Regions from separate parts of the Bacillus arachidis genome, predicted to be linked through region 2. Evidence: a T-box and tRNA genes for the amino acid it is inferred to sense, from the RefSeq annotation. Region 2 holds a T-box; the other holds one or more tRNA genes.
What was found. A T-box is a leader RNA that pairs with one kind of tRNA and senses whether it is charged. The one in region 2 lies ahead of ileS2 (isoleucine--tRNA ligase), so its partner is inferred to be a tRNA-Ile.
Positions count from the first base shown of each region.

Region 1: it has a tRNA-Ile gene. The T-box ahead of ileS2 (isoleucine--tRNA ligase) is inferred to sense a tRNA for this amino acid. The anticodon was not compared.

Region 1 covers NZ_CP127376.1:3,776,164-3,785,230, forward strand. The annotation lists gene QRY57_RS21105 (peptidoglycan D,D-transpeptidase FtsI family protein) at 1-508, opposite strand, end outside; gene QRY57_RS21110 (MFS transporter) at 618-1,895, opposite strand; gene sodA (superoxide dismutase [Mn]) at 2,032-2,643, opposite strand; tRNA gene QRY57_RS21120 (tRNA-Ile) at 2,870-2,943, opposite strand; gene QRY57_RS21125 (DUF1189 domain-containing protein) at 3,434-4,201, shown strand; gene QRY57_RS21130 (hypothetical protein) at 4,267-4,614, shown strand; gene ispG (flavodoxin-dependent (E)-4-hydroxy-3-methylbut-2-enyl-diphosphate synthase) at 4,779-5,876, shown strand; gene QRY57_RS21140 (Fur family transcriptional regulator) at 5,974-6,387, opposite strand; gene QRY57_RS21145 (metal ABC transporter permease) at 6,401-7,234, opposite strand; gene QRY57_RS21150 (metal ABC transporter ATP-binding protein) at 7,234-8,004, opposite strand; gene QRY57_RS21155 (YitT family protein) at 8,263-9,067, opposite strand, start outside.
Region 2 covers NZ_CP127376.1:3,440,336-3,449,402, reverse strand. The annotation lists gene spoIIGA (sigma-E processing peptidase SpoIIGA) at 1-564, shown strand, start outside; gene sigE (RNA polymerase sporulation sigma factor SigE) at 584-1,303, shown strand; gene sigG (RNA polymerase sporulation sigma factor SigG) at 1,498-2,277, shown strand; gene QRY57_RS19280 (YlmC/YmxH family sporulation protein) at 2,398-2,676, shown strand; gene pgeF (peptidoglycan editing factor PgeF) at 2,791-3,600, shown strand; gene QRY57_RS19270 (YggS family pyridoxal phosphate-dependent enzyme) at 3,606-4,280, shown strand; gene QRY57_RS19265 (cell division protein SepF) at 4,300-4,758, shown strand; gene QRY57_RS19260 (YggT family protein) at 4,765-5,028, shown strand; gene QRY57_RS19255 (YlmH family RNA-binding protein) at 5,044-5,817, shown strand; gene divIVA (septum site-determining protein DivIVA) at 5,910-6,416, shown strand; T-box leader at 6,468-6,690, shown strand; gene ileS2 (isoleucine--tRNA ligase) at 6,763-9,067, shown strand, end outside.

The DNA of each region.
Region 1 (9,067 bases), 340 kb from region 2:
TTAATTGATTTATTTCTTCCTCTGTCACGCGATTACGCTGACGCTCTGCCATTTCTTTATCATCAATTTTCTTTGCTTTAAATTCTGCTTGGTCTTTCTTTGTAATCTTTTCTTTTGCTTCTTTTTCATGTAAAGAAAGCCAATAATCTTTTTTATCACGTTCTGTTAGTTTATCCGGCGATACTTCTATTAGCTTAGCAAGTTTTTTCGCTGTCTCTAAACGTTCTTCCGAAGTGGATCCTTTCATTCTTGTAAACGTAATTGTACGAACTGGATTATTGTCCACAACCGGTCGACCATATCTGTCAAAGATTTTCCCGCGTGGAACCGGATTACTTACTGTTGAGTTCTCTTTTTTTTCAACCTCATTTTTATAATCTTCACCATGTACAATTTGTACCATTCCAAGCTTTACAATAATCGCTGAAAACATTAAAAACACACAAAAAAACAACACGTTAAGCCGGAACGGAACGTGGGTCTTCTTTTTTTTCTTCTTTTTACTCATACGAACCCCCTCTACCAACAGCTATGTAATAGGAAAGGGACACCTTGTTACAGGTGTCCTCACTGCTGTTTTACATGTCTTTTTATTCTAGCATAAAACTCGGAAGAAGTTAACCTTCTCGTTCAGTATGATTTTGTGTTGTTTCAGGTGCTGGAACCCTTGTCTTATTTAGATTTCCTTCCCCATATTTGACATTTTTAACAGCAAAATAAATAAGTAAATGTCCAGCGCCGAGAATACATAATAAAACAGGTAAGCTTTTTTCTGGCGCAAAAAATGATACTGCACATAAGAAGCTTAAAATGGAACATATTCTCCCGCCGTTCAGCCATAGTTCTCGTACAACAATATACTCAACACGCCACTCTCTCGCCTGCTTTGCTCTTCCAATTACATCATATGTCATAGAACCGTATGGAACGAGCAAAATTGGATACGCAATAGCGATACATGCTGCATAAATGAGTAATTTTACATATGTAACATGAAAAATAACCAAAAATACAACGGCATACAAAATAATTCCACCAAGTAAAATCGATTTTTTTCTCCATTCCTTTTTTAGCATACGTGCAACTAAGTAATAACATACAAATGAAACAGCGGAATTGACTAAACTATACTTCCCTAATGCAAATTCACTTCCTGATGCTAAATAGACATATACAGAAATAACAAAAACAAACGTTCCTTCCCTTAATCCTTGAAAGAAATGTGCGCGTGTAATCCTTCCCCAGTTTTTATCAATCTTCCGCTCTTTCAAAACTTGAACAATTTCATAACGCCCTTCGCATTCTCTTTTCGATAAAAAGAAGCTTATAACAACAGCAATCGCAAATAAAGTTAATGAAAGAAAAAAGATGACTGTATAGCCGCTCCACTTTTCCATACGTGAAATTGTATATCCTGCTGTTATTGGTCCAATCATTCCTGCGAAAGATGTTAGAAGACCAAGAAAACCGTTAAAAAAATCACGCGTTTCCGGTTCCGTAATCTCAAACGTCAACAAATTAAATGCAAGCCAATAAAAACCATATCCAATTCCAAGAAGACCACCAAGTAATAAAATGTAATGTGAGGCATGCGTTCCTGCAAGCAAAACAACAATAAAAAAAGTCGCTAATGTTCCAACTCCTACTCGCAGTAAAATAGCACGATCTATCCGCTTTGCCAATTTCCCTGCAAAAAGGAATGTTAATGGCTGCAAAACAACGCTTGCTAAATTATACAAACCAAGGTTCACATAGTTTTGTGTCTGCTTCCATAAATAAATGTTAACAAACGTGTTGGATAAAGATATCGCGAGCGTGTATAATCCCCCCATAACAAGTAACAATATTAAATCACGGTTCACCTCGACATCGCCAATTACATGTTTCCACTTCATATATAACTCTCCTTTACTTCATGTTCTAGTCTTCCAAAGACCGACGCAATTATGTAAAAGAAAGCATACAAAAAAGCTAGGAGAATATTCCCCTAGCTTCTTCAATATCGACTTATATGAAACGGAATACGCGATATTATTTAGCTTCTTGGTAACGTTTTTCAGCTGCGTTCCAGTCTACAACGTTCCAGAATGCACCGATGTAGTCAGGACGACGGTTTTGGTAATGTAAGTAATAAGCATGTTCCCAAACGTCTAAACCAATAACTGGAGTTTTACCTTCTGTTAAAGGAGAATCTTGGTTTGGAGTGCTTGTTACTTCTAGCTCACCATTATTTACTACTAACCAAGCCCAACCAGAACCAAAGCGAGTTGCACCAGCTTTTGCGAATTCTTCTTTGAATGCATCGAAGCTACCGAATTTCGCTTCAATTGCTGCTGCAAGTTCACCTACAGGCTGTCCACCACCGTTTGGAGATAGAATTGTCCAGAAGAAAGTGTGGTTCGCATGTCCGCCACCATTGTTACGTACTGCAGTACGAATTGCTTCTGGTACTTCGTTTAAGTTTGCAACTAATTCTTCAACACTTTTGTCAGCTAGTTCTGCATGACCCTCTAATGCAGCGTTTAAGTTTGTTACGTAAGTATTGTGATGTTTTGTATGATGGATGTTCATTGTTTCTTTATCAAAGTGAGGTTCTAAAGCATCATACGCATAAGGTAAATTTGGTAATTCATGTTTCGCCATTGTTACATTCCTCCCATTTTATGTATTGCCTAAAATCACTTGGCATACAACTTCATTTTACCCTATTTACAATAGGGTGAAAACAAATTAAATCACATTGTCTTGCTATCAATAACGTAGCAAAATTCCCATTTCTTTTCAAACAAAATGCTCATATATTTCGTCAAAAAAGCTTCCTTCTATTAAGGAAGCTTCTTGTCTACATGATAAACATATGAAATGGATATGGACCCTGTAGGACTCGAACCTACGACCGGACGGTTATGAGCCGTCTGCTCTAACCAGCTGAGCTAAGGGTCCAGAATTATGTATACAGCGGTGGCTAAATTTGAGATTGTACCACCAAATCTCCACTGAACATTCATAAAAGCTAAAAATCGTAAGATATATCGATTAAGAAATGTAAGATAAATTTACCATATAAAAAAGAAAAGTGTCAATTGTATTTTTACCTTTTCGAATCTTAAAGAGCTATCTTACTGCAAGCGAATAATTATATGAATCCATTTTGATTTTTCGACATCCCCCCTGCTACGAGAGACAAAAAGTAACCTACACTCGTTTTCTCCCTTCGTACAAGGCAAGAAAAGAATGTGATCGCCTCTATGCATAGCCGGATGATCTCTCCCATATAAAGAAAAATTTTATTAGTAGCAATTCCTCTCTATATAGCCAAATTACTGAAGTATTAACCTTATTTCGTGTGATATAGCTTGTGATTCTCCAGATTCGTACGTTACAATGATTTTATGCATCAATCTTTCATACATATAGCAAAGGAAGTGGATACATGTCCATATTTACGCAGCTAGTAAAAAGTTTATATTCGCCAAAAGACATGGCACTTTTTCGTTTTCAAAAAATCGGGAAAACAATTCTGTTTATCATGTTATTATGTTTAATTGCAACGATTCCAAAAACTTTTACATTTGGAAATTTCGTACAAGATGTCGTTTCTACTGTACACCAATCAATTGAAAAGGACCTTCCGAATTTTAAAATTGAAAACGGTGAACTTCATGCCGACATCAAAGAACCCATTATAAAAGAAGATGGGAATTTTGTTTTCGTATTTGACCCTAATGCGACAGATACAAATGCATATGCAAATAAACAAGGTGTATTCGTTTTAAAAGATAAAGTTGTATCTACTAATAACAACCAAACACAAATTCAGTCTTATAGCGATTTCGGTAATGGTACATTTGAGAAAAAAGATATACAGAATATTGTATCAGCCATTGATAATATTTATCCGTTTCTCATGTTCGGCGTTGGAATAGCCATTTACTTGATCCAATTATTTATTTCGTTCCTAGGCACAACAATTTTAGCCTTCATTGGTTCAGCCATGGTTGGTCAACGAAAATTATCTTACAAACAAGTTTGGACATTAACAGCTTACAGCTATACAATCCCGACAATTTTCTTTATGATTATGGATTTACTAAAGGTAAATGTACCATGGTCATTCCTTCTATACACTGCTATCATTTTAATTGTTCTGTACTTAACAATTAAAGAAATACCACAACCTAAAGAAAAACACGAACTATAAAAAAATGCCATTTTGGCATTTTTTTTTTGGACAAGCATATATTTCCTAACAAAGGAGTGAGGAATATGAAGAGACTTAGCGCACTCTTACTTGTGCTTGTTCTCGGTTACGTGTTTTATTATGATATAAAAATTGGTACTTTACCAATGTTAAGTTCATACAAAAAAACAACAGCTACTCAAACTGTAAAAAAAGAAAACGTAGATACAAAATCCAAAAAAGAAACAAATATACAATATAAAGCAATTGAAGTAAAAACAGGAGATACTGTTTTATCCATTACAGAAGCAATTAACAAGAAAAAGATTCCTTCTATTGAAAATGTAATCGATGATTTTAAACAATTAAATACAAATACATCTTCTACAAAAATTCAAATCGGGAAATCTTACAAATTCCCGTTATATCAGTGAATCATCACTTAATCCTTGTCAATTACATAAAGGCGCTGATACAATAGTAAAAGTGAAACCGAGCATATAGGTTTCTATCGTTCCATATCACATATACTATTTTTGATATGGAAGGAAAAATAAGAAACTTCTTTTATAAGGAGAGCGATCTATTCGTGAATGAAATGACTCATCGTACAAAAACACGTCCTGTTAAAGTCGGTAATTTAACAATTGGCGGTAATAATGAATTAATTATACAAAGTATGACAACAACGAAAACGCATGATGTAGAAGCAACCGTTGCTGAAATCAAACGGTTAGAAGAAGCGGGTTGTCAAATTGTCCGCGTTGCTGTCCCAGACGAACGCGCAGCAAATGCGATTGCTGATATTAAAAAACAAATTAACATCCCACTTGTTGCTGATATTCATTTTGATTATCGTCTTGCTTTAAAAGCAATTGAAGGTGGCATTGATAAGGTACGTATCAATCCAGGAAACATCGGCCGTCGCCATAAAGTAGAAGCTGTTGTAAATGCAGCGAAAGAACGCGGTATTCCAATTCGTATTGGTGTAAATGCTGGCTCATTAGAACGCCACATTTTAGAAAAATATGGCTATCCTACTGCTGATGGTATGGTTGAAAGTGCCTTGCATCACATTAAAATTTTAGAGGACTTAGATTTCCACGATATTATCGTATCGATGAAAGCCTCTGATGTTAACTTAGCTATTGAAGCATACGAAAAAGCAGCTCGTGCTTTTGATTATCCATTACATCTAGGCATTACAGAATCTGGAACACTATTTGCTGGGACAGTAAAAAGCGCCGCTGGTCTGGGTGCGATCTTAAGTAAGGGTATCGGAAATACACTTCGTATTTCATTAAGTGCTGATCCTGTTGAAGAAGTTAAAGTTGCTCGTGAATTGTTAAAATCATTCGGTCTTGCATCGAACGCTGCAACACTTATTTCTTGCCCAACATGCGGTCGCATTGAGATTGACCTTATCAGCATCGCAAATGAAGTAGAAGAATATATCTCTACACTGAAAGTACCGATTAAAGTCGCTGTACTTGGATGCGCAGTAAACGGACCTGGTGAAGCTCGTGAAGCTGATATCGGTATCGCTGGCGCACGTGGAGAAGGTTTATTATTCCGTAAAGGAAAAGTCGTACGTAAAGTACCAGAAGAAACAATGGTAGAAGAACTCAAAAAAGAAATTGATGTAATTGCTGCTGAAATGGCTGCGAATCAAGAAAAAGAAAAACAAGAGCAATAATAAAAAAGGCTGTCTGGATATTACCAGCAGCCTTTTTATTATACCTTAGTAGTGAAACTAAAAATAAAAGCTCGTCAGTTTCAAAACTGACGAGCCTTTATTTTGTACACTTCGGGCAACGACCATATATTTCAAACTTATGCCCCGTTACCTCATACCCTTTAAAATCTTTATTCATAAAATCCATTGGACAAGAAGTAATTTCTTTTGTCCCACCACAATCTAAACAAATAAAATGATGATGGTGTTCCATAATTGAACATGTAAATCGGAAATGTTTCTCCCCATTTAGTTCTGTTTGTTCTAAAACACCAATTTCAGCAAATACCGTTAAATTACGATAGATTGTATCAAAACTTAGTCCTGGATAATCATCCTTCATATGCTCTAAAACGTCCTTTGCGGTTAAATAACGATTATGAGCCGCAAATAACCGCAACATTTCTTCCCTTTTTCCAGTATGTTTATAGCCTTTTTCTTTCATAAGGCGTAAAGCTTCTGTCAGATTCATAACTATCCCTACTTTATGCAGTTTTTTTCTTCTTCCATAAGATTGCACCGATTAAAATAAGAACTGCTAGCATAACAATTGTACCACCTGGAGCTAAATCAAGCTGATAAGAAGTAAACAGTCCACCGATCACAGAAATTTCACCAAATAAAATGGAAAAGAAAATCGCTTGTTTAAATCCTTTTGCGATGCGGATACTTGCGGCAACTGGTAACGTCATTAAAGATGATACAAGAAGAACCCCAACAACTCGCATCGATATCGCTATAACAAGCGCAACTAAAATAATAAAAACAAAGTGGATCCACTTTGCACCAAGCCCTGTTGATACGGCATATTCCTCATCAAATGATAATAAAAATAACTCTTTATATAGTAGAATAATCGTTGTAATAACTACGATTGCTACAATACCAATAAGAATTAAATCTGTGCTTGTTACAGCGCTAACGCTACCAAATAAGTAACTAAATAAATCCGTATTAAATCCATTAGCAAGCGAAATGAAAATAACTCCAATTCCCATCCCAGCTGAAAGAATAATCGGAATCGCTAATTCTTGGTAATGTTTATATACAGTACGTAACTTTTCGATTAATAGCGCTCCACCTATCGAAAAAATCATCCCCATATATAACGGATTTAAAAATCCACCTGTAAAAATGGTTTTTTCAAGCAATAAACTTGCAGCAATTCCCGATAATGTCACATGGCTTAACGCATCTGCAATCAGTGACATACGGCGAATTACAACAAATACACCGATTAATGGAGCAACCAACCCTATTAAAATACCAGCGTATAAAGAATTACGTAAAAAATCATATTGTAAAAAATCCTGTATCATTATATCCTCCCGTGATGCTCATGATCATGCTCTAAACGATGAACATGATGTCCATATAAAATCGACATTTCTGCATCTTCTAACTCTCGGAATTTCTCAACGTTGCCATGGAAATGTAAATGTTGATTTAAACATGCAACATGGGTCACTTTCTCTGTTACAGCCCCCATATCATGTGTAACGAGTATCAGTGTGATCCCTAGTTTTTTATTTAAATCTTCTAGTATCTCATAAAAGCTCTCCACACTCTTTACATCAATACCCACTGTAGGCTCGTCCAAAATCAGTAATTCTGGGTTACTTACAAGCGCACGCGCAATAAATACACGTTGCTGTTGTCCACCGGAAAGCTCTCCGATGTTACGATTTTGAAATTCACGCATCCCTACGTCTGCGATTGCCTTAGCTACTTTCGCTTTATCGTCTTTTGTTAAGAAGCGAAACAATCCTCTTTTAGAAACCAGTCCCATTGAAACAACTTCAAATACAGTCGCTGGAAAACCAGAATTAAAGCTGTTTGCCTTTTGAGATACATAGCCAACCTTGTTCCAATCTTTAAATTTTTTGCTATCAACATCGAATAACCGAACACTTCCCTTTTTCGGTTTCAAAACACCTAATATACATTTTAACAAGGTCGATTTACCAGATCCATTCGGCCCAACCAAACCTAAAAAAGCTCCCTGCGGAACTTGCAAATTAATATCTTCTAGTACATTTCGCTCTTCATATCGAAATGTCAATCCTTCGATTTCCAATATATTATTCATAGCATCTCACCTATTTTAATTCAGAATGATTCCGATTTATTCCTACTTAAATTATAGTATAGCTTATTATAGTTGTAAACCAATCTGCCCTAAAATAAAGAATATGTTTTAGGGCGACCTTATTATTATAACAAAAAGCAGAGAAAATCTCTCTGCTTTTTAAGACTATTTAAAAACCAAAACAAAGATAGCTATCACATTTTTTCATATTTCAAAACCGATTAGCTCTCTTTTCTTTTCGTTTTTGAACATCCGCTTTTAATGAATAGCAGATTTAAATTTACCACCATTCGTCTCTTGCGTACTCATAATTGTAATAAAGGCATTTTCATCAATTTCATGAACAATTGATTTTAATTTCGTTACCTCAAGACGTGTAACAACAGCATAAATTACTTCTTTTTCTTTATCCGTATAACCACCCTTAGCAACAAGTTTAGTTGTCCCACGACCAAGGCGGTGTAAAATGGCATTTGATACTTCTTCATACTGATCTGATACAATCAGTACTGCTTTCGTCTCATCCAACCCTTGAATAACCGTATCAATTGTTTTAAATGCAATATAGTATGTCATAACGGAATACATCGCCTGTTCAACACCAAATACAAATGCCGCCCAAGCAAAAACAAATAAATTCACAAACATAACAAATTCACCGACAGAAAACGGTAATTTTTTCGTTAATAAAATCCCCATAATTTCTGTTCCATCTAATGAGCCACCATGCCTAATAACAAGCCCTACACCAAGCCCTAAAATAAGCCCTCCAAAAACAGTCGCTAAAATGGGTTCAGTCGTAAATGGTTTAATAGAATGTAATGTTGACTCTATAAAAGCTAAAGCCACAATCGCAAAAGCAGAAGATAACATGAAGGTTTTCCCAATTTGTTTATATCCGGAATACATGAATGGTAAATTGAGGATGACAACTAAAGTAGAGAAACTTAACCACCAAATGTTTGGTGTAAGGTAATCTAGTATGAGGGAAATACCGATAATACCGCCATCAATAATTTTATTCGGTATTAAAAATAATTCAATGGCTACCGCAGCACATGCC
Region 2 (9,067 bases):
GTCCAGTCAAAATCAATTTCTTATGGTGATCCTGTAAGCTGGATGTTTGTAATCTTTGGATTCCCGATCATTTATTACTTTTCAAAAAAACGTATTGAAAATGTGGAAGTCACTAAGATTCACTATGACCAAATTGTACAGGTGAATATTAAACTTGTTGAAAATGAAATTACATTAGATGGTTTAATTGATAGTGGAAATCAGCTTTATGATCCGTTAACAAAAACACCGGTTATGATTATGCATATTTCATCATTAGAGCATTGTTTACCAACATGGTTAACACAGCAGATTTATTCCAAGACAGAGATTCCGCAAATACCAGAAAATGATTCTGGCTGGGCAACGAGGCTTCGCTTAATTCCTTTTCGAGCAGTAGGAATTGATCATCAATTTTTATGGGCAATTAAGCCTGATATTGTTCAAATTCATCATGAAGGAAGTGATATGGTCGTAAACAAAGTACTAATTGGCTTAAATACACAGCAATTGTCTACAAATGGAGAGTACCAATGTATTATACATCCGAAAATGTTGATATCTCAGAAAGTTACAATTGCTTAATTATGAGAGGTGGGAGAGTATGGCGAAATTAAAATTTTATTTCATATATATTTGGTATAAAGTATTATTGAAACTTGGAATTAAGACCGATGAAATTTACTATATAGGTGGAAGTGAGGCATTGCCACCACCTTTGACAAAAGAGGAGGAAGAAGTACTCCTTAATAAGTTGCCAAAAGGTGATCAAGCGGCACGGTCATTACTTATTGAGCGTAACTTGCGACTTGTTGTGTATATAGCGCGAAAATTTGAAAATACAGGAATTAATATTGAGGATTTAATTAGTATTGGAACCATTGGGCTTATTAAAGCTGTGAATACATTTAATCCTGAAAAAAAAATCAAACTCGCAACTTATGCATCACGTTGTATAGAAAATGAAATTTTAATGCATTTACGTAGAAATAATAAAAATCGTTCAGAAGTGTCATTTGATGAACCATTAAATATTGATTGGGATGGGAATGAATTGTTATTATCAGATGTTCTTGGTACGGATGATGATATTATTACAAAAGACTTAGAGGCCACTGTAGACAGGCACCTTCTTATGAAAGCCCTACATCAATTGAATGATCGTGAAAAACAAATTATGGAGCTCCGCTTTGGACTTGCAGGAGGAGAGGAAAAAACACAAAAAGATGTGGCGGATATGCTAGGGATTTCACAGTCTTATATATCTCGACTTGAAAAGAGAATTATAAAAAGGCTTCGAAAAGAATTTAATAAGATGGTATAAAGTGATGTTTTTGAAAAGCTGTATTATCAAGGGGAGTGTATAAAACCAATCGGTATTCCGATTGGTTTTGTCATGTTTTCTTGCAAAGTGCGAATGATATTTTAATCAAAGGCAACAAAAAAACGGTATGCATAAAATTCCCTCCAAAGGAGATACTTTACACTGTACAGCAACTCCCGATAGGAGGGAACACTTTGACGAGAAACAAAGTAGAAATTTGCGGTGTTGATACAGCTAAACTTCCAGTACTAAAAAATGAAGAGATGCGTAAATTATTTCGAGAAATGCAAAGTGGAGAGATAAGCGCAAGAGAGAAATTAGTAAATGGAAACTTACGTCTTGTACTGAGCGTCATTCAGCGATTTAACAACAGAGGAGAATTTGTTGATGATTTATTCCAAGTCGGCTGCATTGGACTTATGAAATCCATTGATAACTTTGATTTAAGCCAAAATGTTAAATTTTCAACATATGCTGTGCCAATGATTATTGGGGAAATCCGGAGATATTTACGTGATAACAATCCAATTCGAGTCTCTCGTTCATTACGAGATATCGCGTATAAAGCATTGCAGGTAAGAGAAAAGCTAATTGCTGAAAATTCAAAAGAGCCAACGGCAATGGATATTGCAAAAGTGCTTGAAGTCACACATGAAGAAATTGTTTTTGCGCTTGATGCCATTCAAGATCCAGTATCATTATTTGAGCCGATTTATAATGATGGGGGCGATCCTATTTTTGTAATGGATCAACTAAGTGATGATAAACAAAGGGACGAGCAATGGGTGGAAGAATTGGCGTTGAAAGAAGGAATGAAGCGATTAAATGATCGCGAAAAAATGATTATTCGAAAACGTTTTTTTCAAGGGAAAACACAAATGGAAGTTGCCGAAGAGATTGGGATTTCTCAAGCACAAGTATCACGCCTTGAAAAATCAGCAATTAAACAAATGAATAAGACAATTCAAGGATAAGGTCTCATCATTTAAGATGAGACCTTTTTAAGTTGTGAGTCTCAAGATTCTGTTCATAGGAAAGATTACGTGTTCATATAATGGCAATAAAGTGAAACTGCTGGCAGGAGGAGGATAATAATGATACGGATTTCAGAGTTTCAAATTAAGGATGTTGTAAATGTCTCTGACGGAAAAAAACTTGGAAACATTAGCGATATAGATATTGATATGAACACTGGAAAGATTCAAGCTGTCATTATTTCAAAGCAAGCGCGTATGCTGGGGATATTTGGGAAAGAGGCGGAGTTTGTTATTCCGTGGAAGCAAATTGTAAAAATTGGAGAGGATGTAATATTAGTAAGAGCTGATCATGTCAATCCTGTAACAGAATCAATACAAACACCGACAATTTCTTAAAGAATATTACAAATTCCTCTTTTTTTTATGTTGTCATTATGGAAAAATAAAAGTATGGTAAAATAGACAGAAGTACCATGCTTTTTATGTTATTTTATTAAAAGGAGCCGCTTTATGAGAGAACCATTTATATATGAGGACGGTATATTGTATTTACAAGCGTGGAAAGAACTTGGAAACATTACAGCAGGATTTACTACAAAAGATGGTGGAGTAAGTACAGGCTCCTTTCATGCGATGAATTTAGGACTACATGTAAATGATATGATGGAGAATGTTCATGAAAATAGACGTATTTTAGCGAACAAGTTACAAAAACCATTAGAAAATTGGATTTGTTCAGAGCAGGTTCATGATCATCACGTTGAAAAAGTAGGACACGGAGAAAAAGGACGAGGAATCTATTTATATGAAGATGGTATCCCAAATACAGATGGTATTTATACGACTGATAGAGATGTATGTTTAACGTCGTGTTATGCTGATTGTGTTCCACTCTATTTCTATGCACCATCACATGGTATGGTAGGACTTGCACATGCTGGATGGAAGGGAACTGTAAAAGAAATTGCAAAAGAAATGATTCAAAAGTGGAATGCAGAAGGGGTACCAGTTCATGAGATGTATGTTGCAATTGGACCAGCCATTGGGTCCTGCTGTTATGTAGTTGATGATCGTGTATTATCAGCAGCAAAACAAGCCGTAAACGGACCTGTTCCATATAAATTGATTTCAGACGGACAATATGCAATTGATTTAAAAGAAATCAATCGTATATTATGCATTCAAGCTGGCATAAAAGAAGAGCATATTGTGATGTCGTCTCTTTGTACAAGCTGTGAAGAACAATTGTTTTTCTCGCATCGCCGTGATCAAGGAAAAACAGGAAGAATGTTGAGTTTCATAGGCTTTAAGGAGGATTGAAAACAGTGGTAGTACAAGAGAAATTAGCATTTGTAAATGAGGAAATCAAAAAAGCATGTGAACGAGCAGGGCGCTCGGCACAAGAGATTAAGCTCGTTGCAGTAACAAAAACAGTAGGAATTGAAAAAACAAATGAAGTAATAGAAGCTGGACTTACTGATTTAGGTGAGAATCGTAATGAAGGTCTTTTACAAAAGTATGAGCATTTCGGTTCAAAAGTAAACTGGCATTTCATTGGTTCGTTACAAACAAGAAAAGTAAAAGAAATTATTGATAAAGTTGATTATTTGCATTCATTGGATCGCATTTCGCTAGCAAAAGAAATCCAAAAGCGTGCTACAAAGCAGGTTCGATGTTTTGTACAAGTGAAAACATCGTCTGAAGAATCGAAGCAGGGGATAGCAGCTGAGGAAACGATTGCGTTTATTCGTGCTTTGCAAGAGTTTGATAAAATTGAAGTGGTTGGATTAATGACAATGGCACCATTTACTGAGGAAGAAGCAGAAATCCGTCATTGTTTTAAGGTGTTACGTGGGGTGCAAAAACAAGTGCAGGAACTAGAGTTATCAAATGCTCCGTGTGAAGAGTTATCTATGGGAATGTCAAATGATTATACAATTGCAATTGAAGAAGGCGCTACATATATTCGTTTGGGAACGATTTTAGTAGGAAAAGCGTAAAAGGAGGGAGAATGTTATTATGAGTTGGTCAAAAGTAAAGTACTTCTTTTTTGACACACCAGAAGAGCGAGAGGCTTACGAAAAGGAAAAGGAGCAAGTTGAAATGAAAAAACAGGAACCTCAGCAGCAGGATATCCCGGTTACGAAAGCACAGCCAAAACAAAATATTGTAAGTATTGAAACAGCAAAGCAGTCTTCTAAAGTTGTTTTGCTAGAACCGCGTACATATTCGGAAGCACAAGGTATTGCGGATCATTTGAAAGGAAGAAGAGCTGTTGTCATTAATTTGCAAAGAATGTCCACAGATCAAGCTGTACGTATCGTTGACTTTTTAAGTGGTACTGTATACGCTATAGGCGGGGATATTCAAAAATTAGGACCGAAAACATTTATTTGTACACCTGAGACTGTCGATATTGTTGGGGCCATTTCTGAGTTGTTCGGTGAAGAGGAAGAGACAAATATAAAGAGGTGGTAATACGCCATGATAACTATTTTACAAGCATTGCTTTGGATCATCCAGATTTATTCCTGGGCGCTTATTATCTATATTCTTCTATCTTGGTTTCCAGGGGCTAGAGAATCGACATTTGGTGATTTTCTAGCGCGTATTTGTGAACCATATTTAGAGCCGTTTCGGAGATTTATCCCACCTTTTGGTATGATTGATATTTCTCCAATTGTCGCAATTATTGCGTTGAAATTGGCTAGTAGTGGTTTAGTAAGTCTGTTTCGTTATTTCTTGTAACAAGAGGTTGCATGAATGAGCATCTATGAGCATTTTAGACCTGAAGAAGTGGTCTTTGTTGATAAAGCATTAGAATGGAAACAGATGGCTGAAGAATATCATCAAGTGAAACTAACGGATTTTCTTGATCCACGTCAGCAGCAAATTGTTGCTACGATAGTGGGGAATCAAGGAGATGCTACTTTACGACTTTATGGTGCTACGCCAAAAGCGGAAAGAAAAAGAGCTCTTATTTATCCGAGTTACCTTAATTTAAATGAAGAAGATTTTCAAATTGAAGTATTAGAAATTGACTATCCTTCCAAATTTTATGCGCTTGAACATAGGCAAATATTAGGTGCATTTATGTCTCTTGGTCTCACAAGAGAAAAGTGTGGTGATATTTTGCTTCGAGAAAATCGTGCCCAAATTATAGTTGCAAAAGAGATTGTTTCGTACATTGAAATGAATTTACAATCGATAGGGAAAATGAAGGTCTCACTTTCCTCTGTACAAGCAGATAAAGTATTACAATTACAAGAAGAGTGGAGAGAACAGTCTGGAACTGTTTCATCACTTCGATTAGATGTCCTGTTAGCTGAAATGCTCCATATATCACGGCAAAAAGCACAGCCGCTTATAAAGAATGGTCTTGTGAAAGTAAATTGGAAAACGGTTGAACAAACTGCATACGAGTGTTTTCCAGGTGATGTTTTTTCAGTTAGAGGATATGGACGTGGGAAATTATTTTCTGTAGAAGGAAAAACGAAACGCGACAAATGGAGAGTTTTGTATGGTATACTAAAATGATTGGTTTTTTAGAAGGAAAATCTCTTATTTTGTCGAAGAAAAGATATAATTAAAAAGAGGAAAATTTAGATAACTACTTGGAGGTGGCGTTTGTGCCGTTAACACCATTAGATATTCATAACAAAGAATTTGGTCGCGGATTCCGTGGCTATGATGAGGATCAAGTAAATGAGTTTCTTGATCAGATCATCAAAGATTATGAATTGGTCATTCGTGAGAAGAAAGCATTAGAAGAAAAAGTTGCTCAGCTAGAAGGGAAATTGGATCATTTCTCTAACATTGAAGATACACTAAATAAATCTATCGTTGTTGCACAAGAAGCAGCGGAAGAAGTAAAGCGTAATGCACAAAAAGAAGCAAAATTAATTGTACGTGAAGCTGAAAAAAATGCAGACCGTATTATTAATGAAGCTTTAGTGAAATCAAGAAAAGTTGCATTTGATATTGAAGAACTAAAGAAACAAGCGAAAGTATTCCGCACACGTTTCCGTATGTTATTAGAAGCGCAGCTTGAAATGTTAAACAACGATGATTGGGACAAATTAATTGAGCTAGAAGAAGAAGTGGACGAGCTGTTAAAGAAAGAAGAAACAGTGTAAGCTTGACGTTTTTCTCATTATTACATATAATTTTAAACAACATATTTATTAAGAAAAACGAAGATAGGGATAAGTACCTTTTTTATACCTTATATAGCGAACTGAGGATGGTGTAAGCTCAGGATAAGGAGATAATGGGAAAATCACCCTGGAGTTCCGCGCTGAACAAAAAAGTAAGCGTAGGCGTATATTCGCGTTAAGAATACAAAGAGGACCAGTGCATATATGTATGGTCTACTAGGGTGGTACCGCGGGAGACTTTCTCGTCCCTTTTTGGGATGAGAAAGTCTCTTTTTTATTCCATTTTTTAGGGTCTTTCTTTTATACATTCGAGGAGGAATTGAGCATGGAGTATAAAAATACATTACTAATGCCGAAAACAGAATTCCCAATGCGTGGGAATTTACCAAAACGTGAGCCTGCAATGCAAGAAAAATGGGCTGAAATGAATATTTACGAAAAAGTACAAGAACATACAAAAGGCCGTCCTTTATTTGTATTACATGATGGTCCTCCATATGCGAATGGTGACATTCATATGGGACATGCATTAAATAAAGTATTAAAAGATTTTATTGTTCGTTACAAATCGATGACGGGATACTGTGCACCATATGTACCAGGATGGGATACACACGGTTTACCAATTGAACAAGCTTTAACAAATAAAGGTGTAAAACGTAAAGAAATGACGGTTGCAGAATTTCGTAAATTATGTGCAGAGTATGCATATGAACAAGTAAATCGTCAACGTGAGCAATTTAAACGCCTTGGTGTACGCGCAGATTGGGATAATCCATATATCACTCTAGAGCCAGCGTATGAAGCACAACAAATTAAAGTGTTTGGTGAAATGGCGAAAAAAGGTTACATCTATAAAGGACAAAAGCCTGTTTATTGGTCTCCGACGAGTGAATCTGCTTTAGCTGAAGCTGAAATTGAATATCAAGATAAAAAATCAGCATCTATTTACGTAGCATTCCCAGTAAAAGACGGGAAAAACGTATTAGAAGGTGATGAGAAATTTATCATTTGGACAACAACACCTTGGACATTACCAGCAAACTTAGGTATTTCTGTTCACCCAGAGCTTCAATATAGCATTGTCAAAGTAAATGGTGAAAAATATATTATTGCTTCTGAACTATTTGACACAGTTTCTAAAACGTTAGAATGGGAAAATGCTGAAGTTGTGAAAACAGTTAAAGGTAGCGAACTTGAGTATACAGTTGCGAAACATCCATTCTATGATCGGGATTCTTTAGTTATGCTTGGAGAACATGTTACAACGGATGCTGGTACAGGTTGTGTACATACAGCACCAGGACATGGGGAAGACGATTTCATTGTTGGGAAACAATATGGATTAGAGGTTCTTTGCCCAGTTGATGATAAAGGTGTATTAACAAATGAAGCGCCTGGATTTGAAGGTTTATTCTACGATAAAGCAAATAAGCCAATTACGGAAAAATTAGAAGAAGTGGGTGCGTTATTAAAATTAACATTTATCACGCATTCTTATCCACATGACTGGAGAACGAAAAAACCGATTATCTTCCGTGCGACAGCGCAATGGTTTGCATCTATTGAAGCATTCCGTAAAGAGTTATTACAAGCCGTTGAAGAAACGAAATGGGTGCCAGCATGGGGTGAAACACGTCTTCATAATATGGTTCGTGACCGTGGTGACTGGTGTATTTCTCGTCAACGTGCGTGGGGTGTACCAATTCCTGTCTTCTATGCAGAGAATAACGATCCAATTATTACAGATGAAACAATCAATCACGTAGCAGATCTATTCCGTGAGAACGGTTCTAATGTATGGTTTGAACGTGAAGCGAAAGATTTATTACCAGAAGGATTTACACATCCATCTAGTCCAAATGGTGAGTTCCGTAAAGAAACAGACATTATGGACGTATGGTTTGATTCAGGTTCTTCTCATCAAGCTGTTCTAGAAGAGCGCGAAGACTTACAACGTCCAGCTGATTTGTACTTAGAAGGATCTGACCAATACCGTGGTTGGTTTAACTCTTCGTTATCAACAGCAGTTGCAGTAACAGGTAAAGCACCATATAAAGGTGTTTTAAGCCATGGATTCGTTTTAGACGGTGAAGGTCGTAAAATGAGTAAATCTATCGGGAATATTGTTGTACCGAAGAAAATTATGGACCAATTAGGTGGAGATATTTTACGTCTGTGGGTATCTTCTGTTGATTATCAATCTGATGTACGTATTTCAGATGATATTTTAAAACAAGTAGCAGAAGTATATCGTAAAATCCGTAATACTTTCCGTTTCTTATTAGGAAATTTAGCTGACTTTAATCCAAGTCAAGATGCAGTAGCAAAAGCTGAACTACGCGAAGTAGATCGTTACATGCTGGTGAAACTAAATGACTTAATTACAAAAGTAAAAGAAGCATATGAAACATATGATTTTGCGGCAGTATATCATGCAATTCATAACTTCTGTACAATCGACTTAAGTTCATTCTATTTAGACTTTGCAAAAGACATTTTATACATCGAAGCTGCAAATCATCATGACCGTCGTGCAATTCAAACAGTGCTTTATGATGTTCTTGTTGCATTAACAAAACTTGTAACACCAATCTTACCGCATACAGCTGATGAAGTATGGCCATATG